Regions from separate parts of the Streptomyces sp. BF23-19 genome, predicted to be linked through region 2. Evidence: riboswitches for the same ligand, from Rfam matches in the RefSeq annotation. Region 2 holds a riboswitch; the other holds the start of a gene.
The links. A riboswitch is a leader RNA that binds a small molecule or an ion and turns the genes downstream of it on or off. The one in region 2 is predicted to bind glycine.
Positions count from the first base shown of each region.

Region 1: linked by a shared signal. The riboswitch ahead of gcvT (glycine cleavage system aminomethyltransferase GcvT) and the one ahead of gcvP (aminomethyl-transferring glycine dehydrogenase) in region 2 are both predicted to bind glycine.

Region 1 is NZ_JBGBPT010000012.1:24,490-36,013, reverse strand. It holds gene AB8A24_RS09685 (ABC transporter permease) at 6-1,013, opposite strand; gene AB8A24_RS09680 (ABC transporter substrate-binding protein) at 1,166-2,914, opposite strand; gene AB8A24_RS09675 (ABC transporter permease) at 2,993-3,988, opposite strand; gene AB8A24_RS09670 (enhanced serine sensitivity protein SseB C-terminal domain-containing protein) at 4,417-5,157, opposite strand; gene AB8A24_RS09665 (enhanced serine sensitivity protein SseB) at 5,252-5,986, opposite strand; gene AB8A24_RS09660 (AAA family ATPase) at 6,173-6,829, opposite strand; glycine riboswitch at 7,036-7,139, shown strand; gene gcvT (glycine cleavage system aminomethyltransferase GcvT) at 7,315-8,430, shown strand; gene gcvH (glycine cleavage system protein GcvH) at 8,532-8,915, shown strand; gene glyA (serine hydroxymethyltransferase) at 8,933-10,189, shown strand; gene AB8A24_RS09640 (L-serine ammonia-lyase) at 10,581-11,524, shown strand, end outside.
Region 2 is NZ_JBGBPT010000018.1:7,375-18,898, reverse strand. It holds gene AB8A24_RS13005 (hypothetical protein) at 1-713, opposite strand, end outside; gene AB8A24_RS13000 (CPBP family intramembrane glutamic endopeptidase) at 803-1,603, opposite strand; gene AB8A24_RS12995 (glutamate-cysteine ligase family protein) at 1,748-3,280, opposite strand; gene AB8A24_RS12990 (hypothetical protein) at 3,768-4,388, shown strand; gene AB8A24_RS12985 (DUF5999 family protein) at 4,650-4,838, shown strand; gene gcvP (aminomethyl-transferring glycine dehydrogenase) at 4,920-7,805, opposite strand; glycine riboswitch at 7,998-8,096, opposite strand; gene AB8A24_RS12975 (PRC-barrel domain-containing protein) at 8,209-8,574, shown strand; gene AB8A24_RS12970 (DNA polymerase IV) at 8,632-10,089, opposite strand; gene AB8A24_RS12965 (MerR family transcriptional regulator) at 10,133-10,771, opposite strand; gene AB8A24_RS12960 (bifunctional nuclease family protein) at 10,952-11,425, opposite strand; gene AB8A24_RS12955 (MerR family transcriptional regulator) at 11,477-11,524, opposite strand, start outside.

The DNA.
Region 1 (11,524 bases), on a different contig from region 2:
ATCGGTCACGACAGCCTCACCCTCGGGTCGATGATGGCGTAGACGAGGTCCACCACCAGGTTGCACAGCACGATGAAGGCTCCGGCGAAGAGGGTCACCCCGAGGATCTTCGGCAGGTCGTTCACCGCGATGGCGTGGTACGCGTACTCACCGATGCCGTGGTACGAGAAGACCGTCTCGGTGACGATGGCGCCGCCGAGGAGCAGCCCGAAGTCCATGCCGAAGATGGTCACGATGGGGGTCAGCGCGGAGCGCAGCCCGTGGCGGGTGACGACGACCCGTTCGCGCAGGCCCTTGGCGCGCGCGGTGCGGATGTAGTCCTCGCTCATGGTCTCCAGCATTCCGGCCCGGGTGAGCCGGGCGTAGAGCGCGGAGTAGAGGAAGGCGAGCGTGCACCAGGGCAGGACCAGCCCCTGGAACCAGGCGGCCGGATCCTCGGAGAAGTCCACGTACACATTGGTGAACACGGGCCAGTTGAAGACGAAGACGGCCAGCGAGAGCGTGCCGGTGAAGAACATCGGCAGCGAGACGCCGGCGAGGGCCACGCCCATCGCGAGCCGGTCGAAGAGCGAGCCCGGGCGCAGGGCCGAGACCACACCCGTGGTCACACCGGTGATCAGCCAGATGACGGCCGCTCCCAGGGTGAGGGAGGCGGTGATGGGCAGCCGGGCGACGATGTCGGGCCAGACCTCGACGTGGTCCTTGAAGGAGTAGCCGAGGCAGGGGGCACTGCACTGCGAGGGGTCGGGGCCGTAGTTGAACTCACGGCCCGCGAAGATGCCCCGCAGGAAGTCCCAGTACTGCGCGTACAGGGGCTGGTCGAAACCGAGGTTCTTCTTGACCGCGGCGATGGACTCGGGCGAGGGGTTCTTGCCCACGTACTGGGTGGCCAGCGAGTCGGCCGTGCCGCCGGCCAGCCGGGGCAGCAGGAAGAAGATCGCGAAGGTGATCGCGCTGACAACGAGCAGCAGGAACACCGCGGCGAACAGCCGCCGGACGATGTACACAAACACGGGGGTCGGCTTCGGCGTCCGCCGGTCCGCCCCGCACCCCGGTCGGGGGCGCGGGACGGACCGGCGCGCGCACTGCTGCCTTCACCTGCCTTCCACGGTTCTGGCAGATCTGGCTGAGAGGGTCGAACTGCCTGAGGACTTGACGTCCGGGGTTACTTCAGGCCGATGTTGAGGTAGTCGTACTGACCGCTCCACGCCGGGTTGGAGACCACGTTGGTGAGCTTGGGCGAGCGGTAGTGCAGGACCTTGAAGTAGGTCAGGGGGACGATGACCGCCTGGTCCATGACCTTCTTGTCGATCTCGCCGTAGACCTTCTCGCGGGCGGCGGAGTCGGTGTTGGCGATGTTGTCGTTCAGCATCTTGTTGATCTCGGGGTCGTTCAGCTGCGACAGGTTGGTGTTGCCCGTCTTGCTGATCGCGTCACCGTGGACGACCTGCTGGAGGAAGCCGAAGCCGCTCGGCCAGTCGGCGCCCCACTGCATCATCATGAGGCCGATCTTGTTGTCCTCGGTGAACTTCGGGACGCCCGCGTAGTCGCTGAAGTACTTGCCGGCCGGGAACTGCTGGATCTTGACCGTGATCCCGATCTTCTTCAGGGACGCCTGGATGGCCGTGGCCATGTCGACCTCGCCGGCGCGGTCGTTGCGCGCGGTGATGGTGGTCTCGAAGCCGTTCGGCTGGCCGCAGGCGGTCAGCGCGGCCTTGGCCTTGGCCTCGTCGCCCTTGTCATCGGGGGTCTTGTACGTGTTGAAGTCCACGTGACCCGGGATGTCGGTCGGCAGGACGGTGCTGGCGATGGCGCCGCGGATCGGGCCGCCGAAGGCGGTCTGCACCGACACCTTGTCGATCGCGTACTGGACCGCCTTGCGGCACTCCACGTTGTCGAAGGGTGCCACCTTGGTGTTCATCGCCATGTAGACCAGGCGACCACCCTCGGCGTTGTCGGTGTTGGGGTCCTTCGAGGTCAGCAGCTCGGTCTGGGTCTGCTGGGCCACACCGTTACCGACGATGTCGATGTGGGTGTTGCCGGCCTTCAGGTTGGAGTCGATCGTCTCCTGGTTGACCTTCAGCTTGACGACGATCTTCTCCGGGAGCTGCTTGCGCAGCGGGTCCGTGGAGGCGTCCCAGTTGGGGTTGCGGACCAGGACGGCCTGCTTGTCGTGCTCGTAGCTCTCGAACATGTACGAGCCCGAGGAGACGATGTTCTTCACATAGTCCGCGCCGTTGTCCTTGGCCTTCGGCACGGGGGCCGACTGCGGGTTCGCGAGCAGGTAGTCGAACTCGGCGAAGGGCTGCTTCAGCTTGAAGACGATCGTCTGGTCGTCGGGGGTCTCGATGGACTGCAGTCCCGTTTCGGACTTGTCCTTGTACGGGCCCTCGTACGGGGTCTCGTTGTTCTTGAGGTACTGCGCGAGGTAGTTCGGGCCGTTGGAGTGCACGTCACGCGCGAAGTTGCTGCGCTCGACCGCGTACTTGACGTCCTTGGAGGTGACCAGGGAGCCGTCGCTGTACTTGACGCCCTTGCGCAGCTTGTACGTCCAGGTCGCGCCGCCGTCGCTCGGCGTACCGAGGCCCTCGGCGAGGTCCGGGACCACCTTGTTGCCCTCGGCGCCCGGGGCGGGCGCGAAGGTGGTCAGCGGACGGGCGTACAGGCGGCTGAAGTTGAAGACGAAGCCGTAGTACGTGTTGCCGGGGTCGAAGGAGTCGGGGGTGTCGGACGCCTCGTAGACGACCGTCCCGCCCTTCTTGTCCGAAGCGTTGACCACGGCCTTGACGGCGGCGTTGGCGCCGGCCGACTTGTCGTCACCGCCGGTCTTGTCACCACCATTGCAGGCGGAGGCGGTGAGGGCGACGGTGATGGCGGCGGCAAGCACCGCGGCTGTTCTCGACCTGCTTCTCATGGCGGAGTGATGCCCCCTGATTCGGAGTGATGGTGGGTACTGGCGGAGCCTCGGCCGGGTGCCCGAGGAACGGGAGGGTCAGCGCGAGCTCTTGGGGTCCAGGGCGTCGCGCAGACCGTCGCCGAGGAGGTTGAAGGCGAGCACGGTGACGAAGATCGCCATGCCCGGGACGACCATGAACATCGGGTCGACCTTGTAGTAGGCCACGGCGGAGCTGAGCATTCCGCCCCATGAGGCCTGCGGCGGCTGGATACCCACGCCGAGGAAGCTCAGGGAGGCCTCGAAGAGGATGTTGGTCGGGATCAGCAGCGTGGAGTAGACGAGGATCGGGGCCACCAGGTTCGGCAGGAGCTCCCGGAAGACGATGAAGGGGCCGCGGGCTCCGAGGCTGCGGGCCGCGTCGACGAACTCCCGCTCGCGCAGCGACAGGGTCTGTCCGCGCACGATGCGTCCGATGTAGGGCCAGCTGAAGAAGCCGATCACGAAGATCAGCACGCTGATGTGCAGCGGCAGCCCGTCGAGGCCGAAGGCCCCGCCCTGGAGGGCGGCCGAGATGGAGATCGCGAAGAGCAGCAGCGGGAAGGCGAGGAAGGTGTCCATCATGCGGCTGATCACCGTGTCGGCCCAGCCTCCGTAGTACCCGGCGATGATGCCGAGCACGGAGCCGATGAACACCGAGACCACGGTCGATCCGAAGGCGACCAGCAGGGAGACCCAGGAGCCTTCCAGGATGCGGGTGGCGATGTCGCGGCCGAACTTCGGCTCCACGCCGAGCGGGTGGTCCCAGCTGATGCCGCCGAAGGAGCCGACGGGGGTGGCCAGGGACGGGTCGATGAGGTCCTGGTGGAGGGCGTCCGGGTCCAGCCCGAAGATCCACTGGATCGGCTGCGAGAGCATGGCCAGCACCACGAGCAGCAGCACGACCATGCCGCCGGCCAGCGCCACCTTGTCCCGCTTGAGTCTGATCCACGCGATACGGCCGAGCGAGCGCCCCTCGATCGCCTTTCGCGGAACCTCGGAGGTGGTCACGGCCGCGGGCTCGGCCGCGCTCATGTCCTGCAGTGGTGCCGTCATCGTGGTGGGACCCCTCTCGGCCGACATCGGTCGGCCCATGCCCGCCGCTGTGGCGGCTTGGTTCAATCGGCGTCGCTGGTGGTGCGATCGGCACGAAATGTGCCGGAAGTGCACGTGAAGAGCTGGTGTTTGTGAGATGGACCTGCCTTCGGTGGGGTGGAGTCTTCAACGCCCTCTCAAGCGCCCGCCAGACCCCCCGGGGATGTGATGCGCAACCGTGATCTACGCCTACACCTTCCGTTATCCGAACCCCGGGATCTGTTGAGCGGTGAAACACCGCCCGTTCGGCACGGAACGGACATCTGGCCCAACTGCCCTTTTGGGCATGGATCTTGGGTGGATTCACCGAATAAGCCGAAGGCCGCACCGATGGGGACCGGTGCGGCCTTCAAGACGGATGTCTCGATATGCGGAAATCGCGGAACGGGTCAGTAGGTGGGTGCCTGACCCTCGCGGTCGTAGAAGGGGCGACTCTGCGCGCGCAGCCACATCGCGACGGGGTCGTGCTCGTCCCCGAGTGCGACCGTGCACACCGGGACCCCCTCGGGGACCACCCCGACCGACTGCCGCATCATCTCCCGTACGGATTCCAGCGCGGGCGCGGAGGCGTCGTACAGATCCAGCCCGACCGCGAGGTACGGGGAGCCGAGCGCGGGCTGCACCCACGCGCGGCGCAGCGACCGCACGGCCGGGGTGCGGTGCGCGTGCTGGGTCAGCAGCCCGTAGAACTGCGGGAGCTCGATCGCGGGCTCGGACAGACGCAGCGGGCCGGCCGGCATCCGGTCCAGGCCGGTGGCGATCCGGCGCAGGTCGGCCCAGGGCACGCCGAGGCCGCCGCCCTGGGCGTGCGGGTTGAGCCACAGGCCCCAGCGGTCGGGATACAGCGCACGGGCGATGTCCCGCCCGGTGACCACCTCGTAGCCCCGGTTCCAGCCGCTGGCGGCCAACTCCTGGGGGGAGGTGACGCAGGGCGCGTAACCGAGGCTCTCGACCTCCATACCGCCGTACTGGGCGTCCGGGGAACCCGGCTGCCCCTGCCAGAGCAGCATCCAGAGCCTGCCCTCGGCGAGGGCGTGCAGAAGTGCCTCGTAACTCTCGTAGCGCCCGGGAGTCACCTGGCGCATCATGTGCTCGACCTGCCCGGCCGCGGCCGTGCCTGACGCACTCACCCGGAACCCCTCTTCGTCCGCCCGTCGCTCCACGCGTGTCCTCCGAACCGGCAGTCGCGCGTGCGGCCAGGAGATGTAACCAGCTTAAGCGGCCCTACGGCAGGTAGAAGGGGCGTACGCGCTCACGAATCCAGTCCGTGACCGGGTCCTGGGCGGCGTCCAGCAGGATCAACTGCACCGGCCACGGCGGCGGGACACGGGTCAGGGCCCGCTCGAGGGCCTCCATCGGCGCGCTCTGCGTCTCGGATTCCCATCCCACCAGGCGGACACCGACGAACAGCTGGGGCGCCCCGCCCTCGATGCTGGCGAGGCAGCGGTGCGCGGCGGCGACCACCCCGGTGGCCCGGAACTCCTCGGTGGCGGCGGCCAGGAAATCCACCGGGTCGTCCTGCCAGTCGGGCTCGTAGAGCCGGACCCGGCCGCCGGTGGCCGGGCCGTCGAGCGGGGTCCGGCCGGTGCGGCAGAGCTCCGCGACGGCGGGCGGCGGCAGCGGTACGCCGACGGCGCCCTCGGGGTTGAGGGCGATACCGAGCTGCGGGGGCAGGCCGCGGGCGAACTCGACGGCGGGAGCCACCGCGAAGTCCATGCCGGGGCCGACGCAGGCGAGGAACTGGGCCTCGGAGCTGTAGACGGGGACGTACGCCGCCCCGCCGATGTCCATGGTGGGCAGGTCGAGGGCGCCCGTCGTCGGGCCGCCCCCGCCCGGCAGGGGGACCCACACCTGGCTGCGCCCGAGGACCTCCAGGATCCGCCCCCCGGCGTCCGGCTGCCCGAGCGCCGCCCCGAGCACCTGCTCCAGCTCATTCCCCGGCCAGCCGCTGCCCTGCATGTGCCCCTGCCTCTGTCCGAATCCCGCGCGTGTCGCCCCGCAGGCTACCGGCCTCGTGTGCCGCGGCGTCGCCGGGGTTCGGCCCGCGCCGAAAAGACCGGGGCTCCCCCGAACCCCGCGCCTCGAACGCCGGCGGGGCTTGCTTCGGTCCGGGCGGAGCCCGCCCGGACCGCCGCACCCGGCGGGTCAGGCGTTGAAGGCTATGCGGGTCACGGTCGCGGCCGAGCGGCGGTCCAGGAGGGTCACCGAGGCGCACCCGGCGGGCGGGCGGCCCGTCTCGGCCTCGCGGAGCAGCCGGGTCACCGCGCCGCGGTGGCGGGCGAAGGCGTAGGCGGAGACCCGGCGGCCGCGCGCGACCTGCCCGGAGAGGGCCTCCTCGGGGCTGCTGTCCAGCAGGAGCAGGTGCAGCGCCCGGCCCCGGCGGCGCGCGGCGGCCGCCAGCAGGCCGCGTACCCAGGTCTGCGTGCCGCAGTCGTGGACGACCACGGAGGCCCCGGAGCGCAGGATCCGCCACAGCCCCCAGTAGTGCGCGGCGCGCACCAGCGGGCGGTACACCGCGTACGGCAGCGCCGCGGGCATGCGGCGCTCCCAGCGCTCACGGGTGTCCTGGGAGTCCACCGCCCCGCCCTCGGCGGGCGCCCGCTTGATCAGCGTGCTCTTGCCGCCGCCGGGCAGACCGGACACCACGACGATGTCACCGGCCGCGAAGCCGAGCCGGTGCGCGGCGGGCGCGGCCGGTCCGCGCAGGTCACGTACGAGGCCGAGGCCGGTCTGGGCCACCCTCCCGCGCCCGCGCGCGCCGCGCTGCGTCGGCACCGCCTCCACGGTTCCCGTCGTCGTCACCACTCCGAATCTCCGCACAGTGTTCGCCTCCCCCGATTCGGGTCACCAGGACCCTTGCCCACTGAGTGTAAAGAGACGGTAATCCGGCGGCCCCGGTTCCGGTCGGGCCCTTCGGAGGGCCGTACGAACTTTCGGACCCCGCCGCCCGATCTCGGGCATGGCGTGCAATGATGTGCGCCATCTGGACCAACTGCATACCGGCCGCTTGAATCCGCGCGGGAGAGTCCCGGCACGCCGCAAGGCCGTGCGCGGGCGCCGAAGGAGCAAGAACCTCCCTTGAATCTCTCAGGCCCCGTACCGCGTGGATGAGGCAGATCTGAAAAGCGAGCTGCTGCGCAGCTCCACCCAAGGTGCAAGTCGATGAGAAGAACCGGCGATCGATCGATCGGCGGAACTCTCGGCGAACCTCTCAGGTTCCGATGACAGATGGGGAGGAACGTCCTCGTCATGTCATGTCGATGCCCTGGGACCCGGGAGCCACACCCATGAGCACTGCCCCCCGCCTGACCGCCCTCGATGCGCTGCACCGCTCGCTCGGTGCGACCATGACCGATTTCGCGGGCTGGGACATGCCGCTGCGGTACGCCAGCGAGCGCGACGAGCACAACGCCGTACGGACCAAGGCCGGTCTCTTCGACCTCTCCCACATGGGCGAGATCACGCTGACCGGCCCGGAGGCCGTGAAGGCCCTGGACTACGCGCTGGTCGGCAACATCTCCACCGTCGGCGTCGGCCGCGCCCGCTACACGCACATCTGTCAGGAGGACGGCGGGATCGTCGACGACCTGATCGTCTACCGCCTCGGCGAGACCGAGTACATGGTCGTCGCCAACGCCTCCAACGCCCAGGTCGTCCTGGACGCCCTGACCGAGCGCGCCGCCGGCTTCGACACCGAGGTCCGCGACGACCGTGACGCGTACGCGCTGATCGCGGTGCAGGGCCCCGAGTCCCCCGGCATCCTGGCCTCCCTGACCGACGCCGACCTGGACGGCCTGAAGTACTACGCCGGCCTGCCGGGCACCGTCGCGGGCGTGCCCGCGCTGATCGCGCGTACGGGCTACACGGGCGAGGACGGCTTCGAGCTGTTCGTCGCCCCCGAGCACGCCGTGGAGCTGTGGCAGGCGCTGACCAAGGCGGGCGAGGGCGTCGGCCTGGTCCCGGCCGGCCTGTCCTGCCGCGACACCCTGCGCCTGGAAGCGGGCATGCCGCTGTACGGGCACGAGCTGACCACCTCCCTCACCCCGTTCGACGCGGGCCTGGGTCGGGTCGTGAAGTTCGAGAAGGAGGGGGACTTCGTCGGCCGCGCCGCGCTGGAGGCCGCCGCCGAGCGCGCCGCCACCAACCCCCCGCGCAAGTTGGTCGGTCTGATCGCCGAGGGCCGCCGCGTCCCGCGCGCCGGGTTCCCGGTCGTCGCCGACGGTCAGGTCATCGGCGAGGTCACTTCCGGCGCCCCGTCCCCGACGCTGGGCAAGCCGCTCGCGATGGCGTACGTGGACGCGGCGCACGCCGCGCCCGGCACGTCCGGCGTCGGCGTCGACATTCGCGGTACGCATGAGCCGTACGAGGTCGTGGCGCTGCCGTTCTACAAGCGGCAGAAGTAGCCCCACGCACCACGTCCGCCGTCCGGGAAACCGTACGGCGCCGTCTCAGTACCCAAGACCGCAGTTCGTATCCACTCCCCCGCATCCAGGAGAATCAGGTCATGAGCAACCCCCAGCAGCTGCGTTACAGCAAGGAGCACGAGTGGCTGTCGACCGCCGAGGACGGCGTCGCGACGGTCGGCATCACGGAGTTCGCGGCCAACGCGCTCGGTGACGTCGTCTACGCCCAGCTCCCCGAGGTCGGCGACACGGTGACCGCGGGCGAGACCTGTGGCGAGCTTGAGTCGACCAAGTCGGTCAGCGACCTGTACTCCCCCGTGACCGGTGAGGTCGTCGAGGCCAACCAGGACGTCGTGGAGGACCCGGCGCTCGTGAACACCGCACCGTTCGAGGGTGGCTGGCTGTTCAAGGTGCGCGTCTCGGCGGAGCCGGACGACCTGCTCTCCGCCGAGGAGTACGCCGCGCTCACCCACTCCGACAACTGACACCCCAGGGGATCCTGATGTCTGTTCTCAACACCCCTCTGCACGAGCTCGACCCGGACGTCGCCGCCGCCGTCGACGCCGAGCTCGTGCGCCAGCAGTCGACCCTGGAAATGATCGCGTCGGAGAACTTCGCTCCGGTCGCCGTCATGGAGGCCCAGGGCTCGGTCCTGACCAACAAGTACGCCGAGGGCTACCCGGGCCGCCGTTACTACGGTGGCTGCGAGCACGTCGACGTCGTCGAGCAGATCGCGATCGACCGCATCAAGGCGCTGTTCGGCGCCGAGGCCGCGAACGTCCAGCCGCACTCCGGTGCGCAGGCCAACGCCGCCGCGATGTTCGCGCTGCTGAAGCCGGGCGACACGATCATGGGCCTGAACCTGGCCCACGGCGGTCACCTGACCCACGGCATGAAGATCAACTTCTCCGGCAAGCTCTACAACGTGGTCCCGTACCACGTCGACGAGACCGGTGAGGTCGACATGGCCGAGGTCGAGCGCCTCGCCAAGGAGTCCAAGCCGCAGCTGATCGTCGCCGGCTGGTCCGCCTACCCGCGCCAGCTGGACTTCGCCGCCTTCCGCCGCATCGCGGACGAGGTCGGCGCGTACCTGATGGTCGACATGGCGCACTTCGCCGGCCTGGTCGCCGCGGGTCTGCACCCGAACCCGGTGCCGCACGCCCACGTCGTCACCACCACCACGCACAAGACCCTCGGTGGTCCGCGCGGCGGTGTGATCCTGTCGACGCAGGAGCTGGCCAAGAAGATCAACTCCGCGGTCTTCCCGGGTCAGCAGGGCGGCCCGTTGGAGCACGTGATCGCGGCCAAGGCCGTCTCCTTCAAGATCGCGGCCTCGCCCGAGTTCAAGGAGCGCCAGGAGCGCACCCTGGAAGGTGCGAAGATCCTCGCCGCCCGCCTGGTCCAGGACGACGTCAAGGCCGTGGGCGTGGACGTCCTCACCGGTGGCACCGACGTGCACCTGGTCCTGGTCGACCTGCGCAACTCGGAGCTGGACGGTCAGCAGGCCGAGGACCGCCTCCACGAGGTGGGCATCACGGTCAACCGCAACGCCATCCCGAACGACCCGCGGCCCCCGATGGTCACCTCGGGTCTGCGGATCGGTACGCCGGCGCTGGCCACCCGCGGTTTCGACGCCGAGGCCTTCACCGAGGTCGCCGAGATCATCGCCCAGGCGCTGAAGCCCGCGTACGACAGCGAGGCCCTGAAGGCTCGCGTCTCCGCGCTCGCCGCGAAGTTCCCGCTCTACCCGACGCTCTAACCGGCGTCCGGCCGACGGCCACGGAAGGGCCCGGCCTTGTCACCGCACAGGCCGGGCCCTTCTCATGACCGGGGCCCGCGACCGCTCGACCCGGTCGCAAGCAGTGATCGCCCCCGCCCCGCCCCCTCCCGGCGACCGCGGCGCCCCGCACCGGCGCACGCCTCGCCCCCGGCCGTACCGGCCCGGTCGATCACCCGGCCGGGACCCGGGCCCGGCCACGGGTCACCGGCCGACACCCGGCCGACCCGTCCGCGTAATACTTCCCACCTCGTCCGGCTGCCGAGACGTTCACTCCGCCGCGTTAAGCTCGACTGCCGGACAAAATCCGAATAATCCACTTCTCCTCTCCTGCCCCCTCCCACCCCACGAGCAGACAAGGGAGTCCGCCACCGTGGCCATCTCCGTCTTCGATCTCTTCTCCATCGGTATCGGTCCCTCCTCCTCCCACACGGTCGGTCCGATGCGGGCCGCGCGCATGTTCGTGACGCGGCTGAAGAAGGACGGCGTGCTGGCCCAGACCACCTCCGTCCGTGCCGAGCTCTTCGGCTCCCTCGGCGCGACCGGCCACGGTCACGGCACCCCCAAGGCCGTGCTGCTCGGTCTGGAGGGCCACTCCCCCCGCACGGTGAACGTCGAGACCGCCGACGCCGAGGTCGAGCGCATCCGCAAGAGCGGCCGGCTGCGGCTGCTGGGCGCGGAGATAGGCGATGTCCACGAGATCGCCTTCGACGAGCCGAACCAGCTGATCCTGCACCGCCGCCGCTCCCTGCCGTACCACGCGAACGGCATGACGCTCTTCGCGTACGACAGCGCCGGCACCCCGCTGCTGGAGAAGACCTACTACTCGGTCGGCGGCGGTTTCGTCGTGGACGAGGACGCGGTCGGCGAGGACCGGATCAAGCTCGACGACACGGTGCTGAAGTACCCCTTCCGCTCCGGCGACGAGATGCTGCGCCTCGCGAACGAGACCGGTCTGTCGATCTCCTCCCTGATGCTGGAGAACGAGAAGGCCTGGCGCACCGAGGACGAGATCCGCGAGGGCCTCCTGGAGATCTGGCGCGTCATGCAGTCCTGCGTCTCGCGCGGCATGTCCCGCGAGGGCATCCTCCCCGGCGGCCTGCGGGTCAAGCGCCGGGCCGCCTCCACCGCGCGCCAGCTGCGCACCGAGGGCGACCCGATGCTGCACCGCAGCGAGTGGGCGACGATCTACGCGATGGCGGTCAACGAGGAGAACGCGGCCGGCGGCCGGGTGGTGACCGCGCCGACCAACGGCGCCGCGGGCGTCCTGCCCGCCGTCCTCCACTACTACATGAACTTCGTGCCGGGCGCGGACGA
Region 2 (11,524 bases):
CCCCCGTCGCCCTTCGACCGCGCCGCCCTCCGTGCCTTCGCATCGGCCTTCGCATCGGCCTTCGCGCGGGCGGCGGTCCGCCGCTTCTCCTCGTGCTCCACCCAGGCGGCCGAGTCGATCCGCTTGCGGTAGACCTGTGTCGGCTCGGCCGTGCCCAGGTGCACCGTCCATCCCCACAGGGCGGCCGACACGACGAAGAGGACGCCCGCCAGCCCCAGATAGGAGGCGATCTCCTCGGCCTCGGAGGCGCCTTCCTCATGGATGAACCCGGGTACGCCGGCGATGAGCACGTTCACCGACCACGCGAGCGCCGCGTTGAACAGGACGAGGGAGATCCAGTAGACGACCCGCACGGTCTTCGCCGGGCCGCTCAGTTCCCCCAGCAGCAGCAGGCGCCGCAGGGTGACCGGCCCGGTCCGGTGGCGGCCGCCCGTGTCCGCCTTGGCCCGGCGCACCGACGCGTAGCACTCGTCCAGCCAGCGCCCCGGCTCCGGTTCCGGCACGGAGTCGGTCGGCGCCGCCTGCTTGGCCTGGATCCAGCCCGAGAGGAACTGGATCTCCAGCTGGGCCTTCTCCAGGCGCCTGCGGTAGTGGTGGTCCGTGCTGCGCGCCTCGCGGCGGTCGCGGATGAGGAGGCTGATGCCGCCCACCAGGCCGGTGACCACGGGCACGAAGAAGGGCGCGAACGGTACCAAGGTGTCCAGAAGAGCCACCGGGCGCGCCTCCTTGCTCGCCTCCAGCGTCGCACCGCCCCGACGCCCGCCACCGCCCGGAAGGGCCGATCGGGTGGCCCCGCGCCGGGTCACGGTGTCGGCAGCCAGCCCACCTTGCCCGCGAGCAGGGCGTAACCGCCGAAGGCCACGAGGTCGAGGAGCGCGTGCGCGACGACGAGCGGTCCCACCCTGCCCCAGCGCCGGTAGGCGAGGACGAAGACGACGCCCATCACCACGTTGCCGATGAAGCCGCCGATGCCCTGGTAGAGGTGGTACGAGCCGCGCAGCACCGAGCTGGCCAGCAGCGCGGCCATCGGCGACCACCCCAGTTGGCCCAGCCGGCGCAGCAGGTAGGCCAGCACGATGATCTCCTCCACGACGGCGTTCTGCAGTGCGGAGAGGATCAGTACGGGGAACTTCCACCACACGTCGGGCAGCGCCTCGGGCACCACCGTGAGGTTGAAACCGCCGGCCCGGGCTCCCAGGTAGAAGGCCAGCCCGGCGCTGCCGATCCCGGCCGCGACGAGGGCACCCCGGCCCAGGTCCCACCAGGGGCGGGTGCGGTCGAAGCCCAGTACCCGCAGCCCGGGAGCGCCCTCACGGGTCAGCAGGTGCGCCACCAGCAGTACGGGCACCAGGGCGCTCGCGATGCCGAACAGCTGCCAGGCGAGGTCCAGCCAGGGCCGGCCCGGGGCGTAGGAGCCGTTGAGCGTGGCCGCCTGGTCCTTGAGGCCGCCGGGCTTGGTGAGCGAGCCGATGAAGCTGATCAGCGCCGAGACCCCGCTCGCGCCCAGCGACAGCGCGAGGACGAGCAGCGTCTCGGTGCGCAGCAGGCTCCGCCGCCCGTCCTCGTCCAGTTCCAAGAACACCGGCTCCGGCTCCGTCCGCACGCCCGACTCCGTCCTGCCATCCCGTTGCGATCACCCCATACTGCCTCCTCGGCGGACCGGGTGGATCACTGCGGGGCCATCACCGGGATCACGGGGATCACCGGGATCACGGGGATCGCGGGACGGTCTCGGGCGCGCGGCCGGTCAGCGGGCGACGGGCACCGAGGCGCTCACCTCCTCCGCCAAGCCCACCGGCCAGGTGTGCACCGGGTCGCCCTTGTGCATCAGCTCCGTGTACCGCCGGGTCGTCGCCGCCAGCGCCTCGTCCCGCTCCAGTCCGGCGGCGAGCGCCCGGTGGTAGGTGTCCACCTGCCAGGTCGCCCCGTTCACCCGGCGCCGGCAGCGCTCCTCGATGATGCCGAGGTAGTGGTCCCGGTCCGCGGGCTCGATGCCCCAGGCGTCCAGCCCCGCCGCCGCCATCGGCAGCAGCTCGTCCAGGACCAGCCGGACGGCGGGCACGCTCGCCAGCCCCCCGGCCCGGCCCCGGCGCGGCCACCGCAGCCGCGCGTCGATCCCGTACCGGCAGGCCGCGTCGAAGTTCGCCTCCGCCTCGGCGAAGGGCAGCCGGGTCCACACCGGTCGCGGTTCGTCCGCGAGGGTGCGTACGAGCCCGTAGTAGAAGGCGGCGTTGGCGACGACGTCGGCGACGGTGGGCCCGGCCGGCAGCACCCGATTCTCCACCCGCAGGTGCGGCACCCCGTCGGCGACCCCGTACACGGGCCGGTTCCACCGGTAGACGGTGCCGTTGTGCAGGACCAGCTCCTGCAACCCCGGCACCCCGCCCTCGGCCAGCACCCGCAGGGGGTCCTCCTCGTCGCATATCGGCAGCAGGGCGGGGAAGTAGCGGACGTTCTCGGCGAAGAGCTCGTACGCCGAGTCCACCCACCGCTCCCCGAACCAGGTGCGCGGCCGCACGCCCTGCGCCTGGAGCTCGGGCGGCCTGGTGTCGGTGGCCTGCGTGAACAGCGGCGGCCGCGACTCCCGCCACAACTCACGCCCGAACAGGAAGGGCGAGTTGGCGCCTACGGCTATCTGTACCGCGGCCACCGCCTGCGCCGCGTTCCACACCGCCGAGAACCGCGCCGGGGTCACCTGCAGATGCAGTTGTACGGAAGTGCAGGCGGCCTCCGGCACGATCGACCCGGAGGTCCAGATCAGCCGTTCGACGCCGTCGATGTCGAGCGTGAAGTCCTCCCCGCGCATCATCAGGATCTGCTCGTTGAGCAGCGAGTAGCGGTCCACCGCCGAGAGGTTCGCGGTGACCAGGTCCGCGCGGGAGATCGTCGGCAGAATGCCGATCATCACCACCCCGGCGTCGATCTCCGCGGCCTGCCTGTGGGCATAGCCGAGCCCGGCGCTGAGTTCCTCGGCGAGCTGGTCGAATACCCGGCCGCCGAGCCGGTGCGGAAGGACGTTCACCTCCAGATTGAACATTCCCAGTTCGGTCTGGAAATCGGTGCTCGCAATCCGCTCCAGCACCTGGGCATTCACCATTCTCGGCATCCCGTCGGCACCCGCGAGATTCAGCTCGATCTCCAGTCCCATCATGTTCTTGGGGCGATCGAACCTCTTCTCCGCCAGGAGCCGCTCCAGTCCCTCCAGACACTCGTGGAGCTTCCTTCGATACCGCTGCCGATCGGACAGGTCGAATCCGCCTGCCACGACCTTCTCCCCCATCGAAGCGTCCCTCCTCGAGTGGGCCTGGCCCGTGACACCCAGGCGCGCGTTACGGTCGATGATGCCCCGGCAGCGTGATCCATAACGCCCGAGGGGCGTGCGTGGCGAGGAGCGCGCGCCGGTTTGGCCGAAGGGCGCTTCGGCACATTCACCTGGCAAGTCGCGCTATGCAAATTCCGCCCCGACTTTGCCTTGTTCGGATAACCGACGCTTTCCAGCCGAGCCCCCGTCCGGTAACCTCCGAGGTCAGCGCGACATGTTCGCGTGCATCCGGCATGAATGCCATGTCAGCGGGTCCGGTTAGCGCCTTGCCGGCAATAGGCGGGACAGCTAGCCGAAACACTGTGTGAACACATGTCGTATAAACTCCGCAAACGAGGCAGAGAGTTGGCGCGCGGCCATTGCCCCTCGGCCCCCCTCTGGCCCCAGAATGCGAGTCCGCACCTGCCCCCGTTCCACCGGTCTCCCAAGTGAGAGGCGACCCACCATGCCGCTGCATGTCCCTCCGGCTCCCGCGCCCGCCCTGCGCAGCGTCCTCGCGGCACTCGGTTCCCCCACCGCCGTCCACGAGGCGCACACCCCGGCCCTGCGTGCGATCCAGGGGCCGCTGACCGCCGAACTCCCCCTTCCGGTCCACGTCCTCGACCGGTTGGGCATGTCCAACCTCGCGGCCGGCGGCAGGCCGCCGCGTACCCGGCTCACGGGCTGGCGGTTCCTGATCCGCAGCGGGGACCGCTACGTCGCGGCGGCCGACACCCGGCTGACTCCCGACGGCTGGGTCTTCTCCCATTTCTTCGAGGGCCCCTACGTCGCGGCCACCGAACGCGCCCTGCGCCAGGCGGAGTCCCTCACGACCGGCTACCAGCCACGACTGCTGTCGGTACCGGAGCTCTACATGCTGACCCTGTGGCTGCACGGGGCGGTGGGTGCGGACGCCGCCGCCGGGCTGCCGGCCGGCGAGGACCTGCTGGTGCCCCTCGCCCCGGCCCCGCCCGGCATCGCCGCGCACCGGCCGCATCCGGTCTCCGAGCTGTTGCCCGTACTGACCCGTCGGCTGACCCCGGCACCGACGGCGGCGCCCTCCTCCCTGGCCGCGCCAGCCGCCTGACCCGAATCACCCATTCGACCTAGTCCCTCCGGGCCACTTGCGAACCATCCGAAATGACAGGGGAGTTGGCCTGAACCGCCCGCACGAGTGATGCGTCATCAATCTGTGAGGACAGCTGCAGGGAAATACCTGCGAAGCAGCTGTCATGGGGGAAGACTGATGACACGCTCCCCGCGGGTGCGGGGATGACCCAGGGGGACGGCCATGAATCACGCATCGAGCCGTAGCACACAGACCACACCGCAGCGAAAGAACGCATCCATGTGCCAGCACCAGCCAGCCTGCCCGTCAGCCGAATCCGCCGACCGGGAGGCCGCACGCCCGGTGGCCAACCACCCGGAGCAGGGCTGGAGCCTGCTGTGCAATGGCGTCCTGCTCTTCGAGGACACCGGTGAACTGCTGCCGGACGGCCAGATCATCGCCCCGCACCGCCCGCTCGCGGCGGCCTAGGCGATCGAGCTGTCCGGCCGCCGGTAGAACGACGAAGGGGCCGGTCCGGGAGACTCCTCCCGGACCGGCCCCTTACTCATGTCAGGCGTCGTACTCGTCAAGCGGCGGGCAGGAGCACACCAGGTTGCGGTCGCCGAACGCACCGTCGATGCGGCGCACCGGCGGCCAGTACTTCTCGGCGGCCGTGACCCCGCCCGGGAAGACGGCCTCGTCCCGGGTGTACGGGTGGTTCCACTCGCCGCCCAGCGCCGCCGCGGTGTGCGGGGAGTTGGCCAGCGGGTTGTCGTCCACCGGCCACTCGCCGCCCGCGACCCGCTCGATCTCGCCGCGGATGGCGATCATCGCGTCGCAGAAGCGGTCGATCTCGGCGAGGTCCTCGGACTCCGTCGGCTCGATCATCAGCGTGCCGGCGACCGGGAAGGACATGGTCGGCGCGTGGAAGCCGTAGTCGATCAGACGCTTGGCGATGTCGTCCACGCTCACGCCCGTGGCCTTCGACAGCGGCCGCAGGTCGATGATGCACTCGTGCGCGACCAGGTTGCCCGGGCCGGTGTAGAGCACCGGGTAGTGCGGCTCCAGGCGCTTGGCGATGTAGTTGGCACCGAGCACCGCCACCTGGGTGGCGCGCTTGAGGCCCTCGCCACCCATCAGGCGCACGTACGACCACGAGATCGGCAGGATGCCCGCCGAACCCCACGGAGCGGCCGAGATCGGGCCGACGCCGGTCTCCGGTCCCGCGGCGGGCTGCAGCGGGTGGTTCGGCAGGTACGGGGCCAGGTGCGCTCGGACACCGACCGGGCCGACGCCCGGACCGCCGCCGCCGTGCGGGATGCAGAAGGTCTTGTGCAGGTTCAGGTGCGAGACGTCGCCGCCGAAGTGACCCGGCTTGGCCAGGCCCACCAGGGCGTTCAGGTTGGCGCCGTCGACGTAGACCTGGCCGCCGGCCTCGTGCACCTGGGCGCAGATGTCGGCGACGTGCTCCTCGAACACACCGTGCGTCGAGGGGTAGGTGATCATCAGCACGGCGAGCTCGTCGCGGTGCTGCTCGATCTTGGCGCGCAGGTCGGCCGCGTCCACCTCGCCGTCGTCGGCGGTCTTGACGACGACGACCTTCATACCGGCCATCACGGCGCTGGCGGCGTTGGTGCCGTGCGCGGAGGACGGGATCAGGCAGACGGTGCGCTGCTCGTCACCGTTCGCGCGGTGGTAGGCGCGGACGGCCAGCAGACCGGCGAGCTCACCCTGGGAGCCGGCGTTCGGCTGGATGGAGACCTTGTCGTAGCCGGTCACCTCGCAGAGACGTTCCTCCAGCTCGTTGATGAGCGTGAGGTAGCCCTCGGCCTGCTCCGCCGGCGCGAAGGGGTGCAGCTGACCGAACTCGGGCCAGGTCACCGGCTCCATCTCGGTGGTCGCGTTGAGCTTCATGGTGCAGGAGCCCAGCGGGATCATGCCGCGGTCCAGCGCGTAGTCCTTGTCCGAGAGCTTGCGCAGGTAGCGCAGCATCGCGGTCTCGGAGCGGTGCTGGTGGAAGACCGGGTGCGTCAGGTACGCGTCCGAGCGCAGCAGGCCCTCGGGCAGCGTGTCGGCCGTGGTCTCGTCGAGCGCCTCGATCTCGGCGGTGACGCCGAAGGCGGCCCAGACGGCCTCGATGTCGGCGCGCAGGGTGGTCTCGTCGCAGGCGACCGAGACGAGGTCGGCGTCGACCTGGAACAGGTTGACCCCGCCCTCGCGGGCGGCGGCGACGACCTCGGCGGCACGGCCCGGGACGCGGGCGGTGATGGTGTCGAAGTACGAGCCGTGCACGATCTCGACCCCGCCGGCCGTCAGACCGGCGGCGAGCAGCGCGGCGTAGCGGTGGGTGCGGTTCGCGATCGTCCGCAGGCCGTCCGGGCCGTGGTAGACGGCGTACATGCCGGCCATGACGGCGAGCAGCACCTGAGCGGTACAGATGTTGCTGGTGGCCTTCTCACGGCGGATGTGCTGCTCGCGGGTCTGGAGCGCGAGGCGGTAGGCCTTGTTGCCGTCCGCGTCCACGGAGACGCCGACGAGGCGGCCGGGCAGCGAGCGGGCGTGCTTGTCCTGGACGGCCATGTAGCCGGCGTGCGGTCCGCCGAAGCCCATCGGGACGCCGAAGCGCTGGGTGGTGCCGACGGCGATGTCCGCGCCGAGCGAACCCGGGGAGGTCAGCAGGGTCAGCGCGAGCAGGTCCGCGGCGACGGCGACGACGGCGCCGAGCTCGTGGGCCTGGTCGATGACCGGCTTGATGTCCCGGACGGCACCGGAGGCACCCGGGTACTGGACCAGGACACCGTAGATGCCGCGCTCGGCGACCTCGGCCGGGATACCGGCGGACAGGTCGGCGACGACGACCTCGATGCCGATCGGCTCGGCGCGGGTCTCGATGACGGCGATGGTCTGCGGCAGCGCGTCGGCGTCCACCAGGAAGACGTTGCCCTTGGACTTGCCCACGCGGCGGGCCAGGGTCATGGCCTCGGCGGCCGCGGTGCCCTCGTCGAGCAGCGAGGCGCCCGAGGTCGGCAGCCCGGTCAGCTCGGCGACGACCGTCTGGAAGTTCAGGAGCGCCTCGAGGCGGCCCTGGGAGATCTCCGGCTGGTAGGGCGTGTACGCCGTGTACCAGGCCGGGTTCTCCATGACGTTGCGGAGGATCACCGGCGGCGTGAAGGTCCCGTAGTAGCCGAGACCGATCATCGGGGAGAGGACCTGGTTACGGTCGGCCAGCGAACGCAGCTCGGCCAGCACCTCGGCCTCGGTACGCGCCTCGGGCAGGTCGAGCGCCTCGGCGGTCTTGATCACATCCGGGACCGCGGCAGCGGTCAGTTCGTCCAGGGAGCCATAGCCCACCTGGGCGAGCATCTTCGCCTGCGCCTCGGCATCCGGGCCGATGTGGCGCTGTTCGAAGGGGATGCCTCGCTCCAGCTGGGAGAGCGGAATGCGGTTGGCGGTCATGTACGGAGGCCTCCTGGTCGTATGACCTGCGAGGGGCACCACGGCGCGGGCACCCGGACGGCCTCCCCCTCTGTCATCTGCACCTGAGAGTTTCACCGGAGTCACGGGGGTCTCCCGAGGATCCGGCTTTCACCGTCGGTGAGGAGGGGGACCGGCACTGCGCCCGGTACCCGCCCTGCTTTCCAGAGTGGCCTCGTCCGTGCGGTACGTATGCCTGAGAGATTCCGGGGAGGATTTGCTCCTTCGGCGCCTCCGTCTTGTTCACTCGGAGGACTCTCCCGCACAGGGTCGACAGCCGTTCACCAGCGTACCAGCGAGGATCTGGACCCTCCCCGAGTGGCCTCCGCTGCGAATATGCACTTCTGTAGTCATTACGGAGCAGTTGCGACCTTTTGGAGGGACCGTGCAGACCGACATCGATCCGCGCAGCCTGATCGGCCGCAAGGCGTTCGACCGCAACGGCACCAAGATCGGCACGATCGACGAGGTCTACCTCGACGATGCCACGGGCGTCCCGGAATGGGCCGCGGTCCGGACGGGGCTCTTCAGCCGGGACGCGTTCGTTCCTCTGGAGCCGAGCGAGCTGGTGGGCGACACCCTGCGGGTGCCCTTCGAACGCGCCCTGATCAGGGACGCCCCGGACTTCGGTGTCGGGCGCCACCTCTCCCCGGAACAGGAGTTGCAGCTCTACCACCACTACGGACTGGACACGACCCTGCCGACGGACTTCAACCGCGACTTCGGCCGCCTGGCGGGTGACGAGAGCTGAGCGGAGCCGGGCCCTCCCACAAGGCTGTCCCTCAAGGCTTTCCCTCGGGTCCGTCCCTCAGGGCTTTCCCTCGGGTCCGTCCCCCACCAGCGGCAGCGGATCGGACGGCTCCAGCTCGGGGTCGTCCACCCGGAAGGTTCGCACCCGGCCGGGCTCCGATCCGGGCTGCTCGAATCGCACGGTCACCCGCCCGACCCCGCTGCCCTGCACCCATCCGGGCCCGTACACGGCATGCCGTACGTCGCTCCCGGCCGTCCAGCGCCTTTCGGGGGCCTGCTCCGGCTCCCCGGGCGGCTCCGCGGCCCCGTGGGGACCCTCGGCCTCCACCTCGGCCGCACCGGCCGCCACAGCTCCCTCTCCGGCCCCGTCCGTCCTGCCCGTCCTGCCCGTCCTGTCGGCCACATCGGCCCCGCCCGTCCCGTCCGCCCCGTCCGGCTCAGCGGCGAGCGACTGCGCGAACAGGTCCTCCTGCGTGTAGTCCGCCAGGCCGCTCACCCCGACCCCCAGCAGTCGCACCCCGCCCGTGGTGTCCACACCCTCCAAAAGCCGCGCCGCCGCCTCCCGCACCACCGCCGGGTCGTCCGTGGGCCCCCGCAGGGTCTCGGACCGGGTCAGCGTGGAGAAGTCGTACCGGCGCACCTTGAGCACGATGGTGCGTCCTGAGTGCCCCGAATCCCGCAGCCGCCGCACGCACCGGTCGGCGAGCCGCTGCACCTCGCCGCGGATCCTGACCCGGTCGTGCAAATCCACGTCGAAGGTGTCCTCGACCGACACCGACTTCGCGTCCCGCTCCGCGACCACCGGCCGGTCGTCCAGTCCGAGCGCCATCCGGTACAGCCCGGCACCGGCCGAGCGGCCGACCATCCGGACCAGCTCGTCCTCCCCGGCCTCCGCCAGCTCCCCCACCGTGGTGATCCCGGCCCGGCGCAGGTGCTCGCCCGTGGCCGGCCCCACCCCGGGCAGGGTCCGTACCGACATCGGCGCGAGCAGCTCTCGCTCCGTCCCCGGCTCGATCAGCAGCAGCCCGGCCGGCTTGGCCTCCTCGGAGGCCACCTTGGCCAGCATCTTGGACCCGGCCAGGCCCACCGACCCGCTGAGCCCTGTGGCGGCCCGGATGTCCGCCCGCAGCCGCTCCCCCGTCTCCCGCGCGCCGCGCGAGTCGAAGGCCACCCCGCCCGCCTCCAGGTCCACGAAGGCCTCGTCCAGGCTCAGCGGCTCCACCAGGGGCGACAGCTCGCGCAACAGGGCCATCACCACGTCGCTGACCTGCCGGTAGAGACTGAAGCGGGGGATCAGGTACGCGCCGTTCGGGCAGAGCCGCCGCGCCTGCCCCATCGGCATCGCGGAGTGCACCCCGAAGCGCCTGGCCTCGTACGAGGCCGTGGCGACGACCCCACGTGGCCCGAGGCCGCCGACGATGACCGCTTTGCCCCGCAGGCTCGGCTTCGACGCCTGCTCCACGGAGGCGTAGAAGGCATCCATGTCCAGATGCAGGATGGTCGGCGCGGCTCTCACAGCCCGATGCTGCCCTACGCCACTGACAACGCCTCGGCTCGGGTCACACGGCCCGGTTGCGGCGGGCGGCCAGCTCGTCCGTCGGGTTGTGCCGGACCAGGGTCTCGCCGGTGTCCACCCGCTCCCCGTGCAGCTGTGCCAGCGCGCTCTCGACGTCGCTCCACACCACGCCCACGGCGATGCCGAAGATGCCCTGCCCGCCCTGGAGCAGGCTCACGACCTGGTCCGGCGAGGTGCACTCGTACACGGTGGCGCCGTCGCTCATCAGCGTCATCCGTTCGAGGTCCGAGAACTCGCGGTCCTGCAGGTGCTGGACCGCCGTGCGGATGTTCTGCAGCGCCACCCCGGTGTCCAGGAAGCGCTTGACGATCTTGAGGACCACGACGTCGCGGAAGCTGTAGAGCCGCTGCGTCCCCGTCCCGTAGACGGCCCGCACGCTGGGCTCCACCAGCCCGGTCCGGGCCCAGTAGTCGAGCTGTCGGTAGGTGATGCCGGCCGCGGCGCACGCCGTCGGCCCGCGGTAGCCGATCTGCTCGGGCTCCGGGTCACCGCTCACCGGTCCGACCGGCGTCGACTCCGGCTGACGGCGCGCGGAACCGACCGCACCGCCGTGCAGCGGGTACGGCCCAGCCTCACTCCGTGCGGGGGTGCCCCCGGTCGTACCGTCGCCCGTGATCCTCACGCCGACCCTCCGTCCTTGACCTGCCCACCTTGAAGGTAGGCAGTCACCAGGGGTGCGTCAACGATCGCCACACTCGGCACGCCGAGTGATAATCACCCTGAGAGTGGTTTCCCGTATCCCTTTGCGGGGAAAGGCTAATCGAATGGGCTGAAGATCCCCGAGGACGACGCGGCCGACATCTCACTGCGGGCCGGTACCGAAGTCCTCCGGCGAGATCTGGTCGAGGAACTCGCGGAACTTCTCCACCTCGTCCTCCTGCTCGTCCGGAATGGCGATTCCGGCGTCGTCCAGCACGCCGTCACTGCCGTAGATCGGCGTCCCCGTCCGCAGGGCGAGGGCTATGGCGTCGGAAGGGCGCGCACTCACCTCGACCCCGCTGGCGAAGACGAGCTCCGCGTAGAAGACGCCCTCCCGCAGATCCGTGATCCGGACCTCGGTGAGCTCCTCGCCGATCGCCTCCAGCACGTCCTTGAACAGGTCGTGCGTCAGCGGTCGGGCAGGGGCCATCCCCTGCTGCGCGAAGGCAATGGCGGTCGCCTCCCCTGGACCGATCCAGATGGGGAGGTACCGGTCGCCTCCCACTTCACGCAGGAGCACGATCGGTTGGTTGGAGGGCATTTCCACCCGGACACCCACAACGTCGAGCTCGTTCACACAGCAACCCTAGGACCTGCTCGGCAGGTTTGGGTAGTCGGGCCCCCCACCTCAGGGCAGCCGAACCCCGAGAGCGGTCTGTACGAGGGCCTCGTGGAG